DNA from 2 places in the Clostridium saccharoperbutylacetonicum N1-4(HMT) genome. Region 1 is predicted to be linked to the other one. Evidence: riboswitches for the same ligand, from Rfam matches in the RefSeq annotation. Region 1 holds a riboswitch; the other holds the start of a gene.
The links. Region 1 has a riboswitch for glycine ahead of CSPA_RS23235 (amino acid permease). Riboswitches for the same ligand answer to the same signal wherever they lie in the genome.

Region 1 (3,438 bases):
TAATTTCTAGTGTAGTTTTACAATTATTATTTCTCAATAATACATATTATTACACTTATAAGTTGAATTATTAATTTGTTTATCTATAATTTGCCATTGAGTTGAACATTGATAATTAGAATATATTATGCTTCTATTTATATTTGTTTTGACATAACTACTTCTTCATTTTTCTTTTTTGATTTAGCTACATTATATATTAATGCAAGCATTATAAACCATGCGGGCGTTACAAATAATGCTACGCGCGTTTCATTATTAAGTGCTAATGTAACAAGGACAAAAGCAAAAAATACTAAAATTATATAGTTAATAACTGGATAAAACGGCATTTTAAATTTATTCTTAGCTGCAAGTTCAGGTTTAGTTTTGCGATATTTAATATGGCAAATCACGATAATTGCCCAAATAAATATAAAACAAAATGTTGATATACTTGTTATTAATACAAACACGCCTTCAGGCATAATATAATTCAAAACAACTGAAATTAAAATAACAATTGCAGAAAATACTGTAGCATTAGAAGGTACTTGAGTAGAAGTTAATTTTTTCATAGATTCAGGAGCATTCCCTTCTTTAGCAAGAGAGTATACCATTCTGCTTGTACTAAAAATTCCACTGTTACATGCAGAAGCTGCTGAAGTTAATACAACAAAATTTACAATACTTGCTGCTGCTGCTATTCCTACTGCTGAAAACACTTGTACAAATGGACTTTTTTCTGGATTGATTGAATTCCAAGGGTATATGCTCATAATAACAAAAAGTGCTCCAACATAGAAAATAATTATTCTAATTGGAATATTGTTAATAGCTTTAGGAATAACACGTTCTGGGTCTTCAGTTTCTCCAGCTGTTAAACCAACTAATTCTATTCCAGTAAAAGCAAATACCACCATTTGAAATGAAAGTATAAATCCATTTATTCCATTTGGAAACAAGCCTCCATTACTCCAAAGATTTGCAAAGCTTGATGCACCAGCATCTGTAGAAAAGCCCTTAATAATCATAAAGGTACCAATTACAATTAATGCTAAAATTGCAATAACTTTAATTAGTGCAAACCAAAATTCCATTTCACCAAATAATTTTACAGCTGTAAGATTCATAATTAATAATATTACAAGAATCATAAGACTTGGAACCCATTGTGCCACATTTGGAAACCAATATTGTATATAAAGTCCAGCAGCTGTTACATCTGCCATAGCGAGTGAAATCCAACAGAACCAATAAGTCCATCCTGTAATAAAGGCTGCTCTTTCACCTAAATAATCATATACAAAGTCAACAAAAGAATGGTAATTTAAATTAGAAAGTAGCAATTCCCCAAGGGCACGCATAACAAAGAAACAAATTATTCCAGTTATCATATAAGCAAATAAAATAGATGGTCCAGCTAAGTGAATGGACCTTCCAGAACCAAGAAAAAGTCCTGTTCCTATTGCTCCACCGATTGCAAGTAGTTGCACGTGACGATTTTTAAGACCTCTTGATAAATTTTGATTGTTTGATTTTGATTGTTCCATTTTATCCCTCCATCTTAGTTAAAAGGCTGTTATTTTATAATGCCTTTTCCTATAAGTATTTTGTGGTTGGAGATACAAATGGGAATAGATAAGATCTAAATGAAGCAATAATACTATTAAATAGTTATCTATAAAATAATAATATATCACTTTGATAAGATATGTATCTGTCCCCTGTCCTTTTACCTGAGAGTTTCACCATATGATTTCTCATATAACTTGCTCCTTCGGTGCTCTATTTCGAGTCTCTCCAAGGGTTCATCCAATAACGGTCATCTCTAACTTAATAGGTACCTGAAAGATTTACTTCTTCGGTGAACAGCATTGCCATTACTCTCCCGCTATCTTCATCTGAACTTTTTTAAATTTTATAAATAAAATATTAAATTTTACTGTTATATATTAATATATTTTCATCAAACTTGCAATATTTTTTTCATTTTAATTAGAATTAAAATATATTTTTATCACAATTCCAAATTAACCATGAATTGTATAAAAAAATAGTAGATGATCCTATTTTTTCATCAAACCACCTACTATATTATGTATATTATTAAATTTTTTAATTTAATAATAACATGAACCACTACACTTATTACAAAATAGTTTATCTTTCATTTTTTCTTCAAAAGCTTCACACTCTTCAAGATCTTCAAGTATGCTTAATGCTTTTCTTAAATCTTCCACATCTCTTTTCATATTATCAACAGAATTCCCTCTTCCAACAACTTTTAAATGTGTAACACCAGCAATTTTCATTTTTTGTAAAGAACATAATCCACAACCAGTACCACCAAGTACATCTGAATCTTCCATTTCATCTACTATGTCATAATCACTTTCCATATAAGCTTCAAGTTTTTGATCAACTTCCTTAAAATTATTAGCAAATTTATTTTCTTTAGTTAACTTATATGGCATTTTGCATAAATGAATCATCTCATCACAATGTAGAGAGTTGCAAAAAGCTCCTGTATAATGACATCTCTCATTTAAAATAAATGCCTCATACTCAATATTTTTATCTTTATTATCTTCTATACATGCTTTCATATCTTCAATGGAATTTTTCCTATGAAATATATAACGTGATATATCAAATTTATTAAAAAAATCAACAGAAAGACGATTAAGTTCAACACATTCCCCACTTAAATGAATTGAACATTTTATCCCGTTTTCTTTTAAATATAATATAAGTGCAAGGTCTGCTATAATAAACTCATAGAATCCAATATCTATCAAAGCTTTTATCATTTTAGCTATCATTTCATATTGTTCTTCTAGGTAATACAAATAATTAAATGTTATATTTACTGGAACTTTGTATCTATCCATCATTTTTTTAAGTATTTTCATATCCTCAAAAGAATTTATTTGAACATTATAGTAAAGTACTTCTCTCCTATTTAAAGGAAATAAACTACCATATTTTTTATTCCACTCGTATGGAACATATCCACAAAATACTTCATCCACTCCTGCTTTTACCAAAGTTAAATAATCGTCAATACATCCTAAGCCTGCTACTATCTTCATTAGCTTTTCCTCTTATCTTCATATAAAATTTAAAACAATTCTATCTATGCCACTGCTAACATAATATTCTAATTCCTTTGGATTTTTAAGCAAAGTGTCATCAAAAGCAAACAAGGAATTATACCTTCCAACCATATTTAAATGCTTTGGATAAGCAAATATATAATCTTTACAATATTTTTCACAGCTAGTAATAAGTTTCTGCTTTCCTCTATCCATGGTTGTACATTTAGCATATAGCGGACAATATTGTGAGGTATTTGTTTGGTAAAAAGGAATATGAATGCTATGTTTTCCTTCTGCAATTGATATTCTATAACCACAATTTTCATATTCATATCGTTCTATGTTACAATCTTTCAAA
Region 2 (3,438 bases), 1.4 Mb from region 1:
ATATTGAATCATCAGGCAAGCATTCATAAATATTTCTTAAGAAAAATCCAATTCCTGATCCTAACTCTAGAATTACTTTGTTCTTGAGATTCTCAAAATCTACTTTTTTGTTAATCCATTCTATTCCTCTATAAACATTATCCAAGTATTCTGAATCAGTAACTTTGATATAATCATTTATATAATTCCTGTCAAAATCACTTGTATGTTTTTCGTTTATACAAGTAATTTTTAAAATACCATCTTCAATTAAGTATTCTTCACCGCAGCAACATTTCAATTTTCCGTTTATAATTTGATTTTTTGAAACCTTTCCTTCAAACAGTTCTAAATCATTTCCGCATTTTAAGCATTTTAAAATATCCAAGGCCCTAATATCCACACCAATAATCGATTCATTATTCATTTTCTTTTCTGAAAGTTCTTTTAGTTTGGATTCTAGTCTTTCCTTCATTTCACCAATTTCAATTAACTGCTGCTCCAATTGATTATGTTTATTTATAAAAAGTTCTTTAAAATATTCATTTTCTTGATATTCAGTAAATTTAGCTAATCTCTTAAACATAAATATTGTTTTTATTTCACTTAAGGAAAATCCCATCCCTTTATAAGCCAAAACTTCTTCTAAATCTTTTTGACAATTATTATCAAAATCGTATTGTCCGCCCTTTTTTTCTGGTATTATTAGGCTCATATCCATATAATGTCTCACTGTATCAATTGTTAAATTATTATGTTCAACAAATCTACCGATTTTCATATTAATGATCTCCCTTATACTTTAAATTATAAATTATATTATAATACAATTCATATAACATCATTATTCTATTTTACCATAAAATACTTTTATGCCCGTACTTGATATAAGTAAAACACTCTACTATTTATAAACTAACTTTTAATCAATTTTATTGACATGCTATTAAAACTAATTTATAATTTATCTAGAAATTTATAGTGCTCGTATGACGAATTTGGGAGAGACTGCAAATAAAGCATTTTAAAGAAAAAATTGCTTTAGACACATGAAAATAGGCTAGCAAGAGGACTTGTTATTTATTTGATAGTGCCATATAGCAGCGCCGAAGGTGAAGCCGCAACAAACTCTCAGGCAAAAGGACCGAATTCTGACGAAACTCTGGAAAGTCTTATGACACCCAAGAAGCAATCTTTTAATTTAGCATTAATTATAATTAATTATTATAAACTTGCTCTTAAAGAGAATCTTTCAGGTACCATAACAGAGGCGAATTGTTTACGCAATTCGTCTCTTTTTTATGTCTACGAAAGTATAGTATTTCAGAAATTTGAGAAACTGATGAAATCAATAGTTATCAAAGATAAATGATAACTAAGGAAAAAATAAACAATTGAGAGAAATGTGGTGCATTTCTTACCAAAACTGTAAACTGTAACTTGAAAGGAGTATTTTTCATGTATGATATTGCCCTATTAGAATATCTAGGAATTTTTGCTTTTGCAGCTTCTGGTGCTTATGTAGCAATAGAAGAAAAATTTGATTTATTTGGTATTTATATTTTAGCTACTGTTACCGCTATGGGAGGTGGAGTTCTTCGTGATATTGTCACAAATGTTGGAATTCCAGCATTCTTTTCTAACTATAAAACTATCCCTTTTATCATCCTAGGAGCAACAATTCCAATTCTTCTTCGAGGAAAATTAAAATATAATACTTTGTTTGTAGTAGTTGATGCAATTGGACTTTCTGCTTTTTTTGTCTCTTCTGGCCTTAAAGCTATAGAAAGTGGATATAATTTGATGTTATTTTTATTTGCTGCTAGTATAACCGGTGTTGGTGGTGGAATGCTTCGTGATATTATTACAAATAGAAAACCAGAAATATTTAAAACAGATATTTATTGTGTTGCAGGTATTGTTGGTTCACTGTTACTTTGGTTTTTTTATCCTATACTAGGTGCACATACAGCTCAACATTTATCATTAATAACAATATTTTCAGTTAGAATGGTCTGCTATATGAAAAAAATTAATCTTCCTGTCATTAATTAAGATGTACAAGTTATCATTTATATAAAAGACTTGTTAACTTTAGGCGATTATAAAATTTACAAAGCACTAGTTAACAAGTTTTAGTTATATAAGTTCTTATTAAGGATATTGCCTCTCACATCAAGAAATCTTGAAGGGAAAAGTGAGAATCTAAAAAAGATTTAGTTCTTGGTTGCAGGAAAGTTATTTATAGTGGCATAGCAACTCCCTTTATAAGATCCGTATTGTGGCATAGCCACTCTTTTTATAGGTGCGTATTGTGGCAAAGCCACTCTTTTCAGATGTGCATAGCTGCTTTTTTTATTAAATGATCTTGGTTGCAGCATAGCTGCTTTTTTTATTAAATGATCTTGGTTGCAGCATAGCTGCTTTTTTTATATGTGTATATTTTCAAGCAAAACATTAATCCAGCTGCAATTAATGACATAAAGAAAGTTAATCCCCATAATGACTTACAGTTATAAATTTGGATATAAGCGCCAGAAAATGAGGTGCTTAGTGCTGAGCCCAAAAACATTCCAAGTGTTGTTATTGCATTTAATCTCGCTCTATAATTACTAGGACTATTATTAGCTACATATACTCCAGAGCTAATAGAACTTAAAATTTCCCCTCCAGTCCATATTATTGTTGATATTATAAAGAAACCAAAACTATCTATATAGCCTATCATTCCAAAACCTACAGCATAAAGTATTCCAGTAAGAGCCATATTTGTTAATTGATGATTTTTTTTAGTTATGTACCCTACAAAAACAGTAAAAACTACAACAGTAACAGCATTTATACTCATAAGATAGCCAAAATATTTAGCCCCTTCATTGTTAAATTCTATATTTAAGGTTAGTGGTAATGCAAATTCATGTTGTGCATAAATAAAATTGTATACTATGTTTAAAATAAAAAACATACTTAGTTGAGGTCTTTTTATAAGCATTTGAACTGTATTTCCTTTTTCTATTTTTTCATCCTTACTTTCAACTTTAGTTTTAGAATTTACGGAATATGTTTCCTTAATATTTTTCCATATTAAAAACACTGCTATAAAAGATGTTATAGCATCTCCTATAAACAACATAGGTAAGAAGTTATTAAATAGAAATCCAGCAATAATAGGTCCTACAGCAACTCCAGCATTTATTGAAAGATATTGAAGTGAAAAACCCGCTTGTCTTTGTTCTCTTGAAAGTATATCAGTAATCATCGAAGTAAATGATGGTCGCAAAAAGCCACTAAAAAAAGTACTTACTAATAAACATATAATTGTAATCACAACATTTTTACTTAAAGCACAAGGTATTAATGCAGCAGCTGCCATACTTTGAGCAAACATATATATTTTCTTTCTACCAAAAGTATCTGACACTTTTCCTCCAATGATTGATGCTGGCACTCCTATAATTG

Region 2: linked by a shared signal. The riboswitch ahead of CSPA_RS17310 (trimeric intracellular cation channel family protein) and the one ahead of CSPA_RS23235 (amino acid permease) in region 1 are both predicted to bind glycine.

What each region holds. Positions count from the first base shown of each region.
Region 1 is NC_020291.1:5,240,107-5,243,544, forward strand. It holds gene CSPA_RS23235 (amino acid permease) at 138-1,532, opposite strand; glycine riboswitch at 1,697-1,796, opposite strand; gene CSPA_RS23240 (U32 family peptidase) at 2,103-3,074, opposite strand; gene CSPA_RS23245 (hypothetical protein) at 3,093-3,438, opposite strand, start outside.
Region 2 is NC_020291.1:3,851,992-3,855,429, forward strand. It holds gene CSPA_RS17300 (MerR family transcriptional regulator) at 1-760, opposite strand, end outside; glycine riboswitch at 969-1,136, shown strand; gene CSPA_RS17310 (trimeric intracellular cation channel family protein) at 1,438-2,034, shown strand; gene CSPA_RS17315 (MFS transporter) at 2,375-3,438, opposite strand, start outside.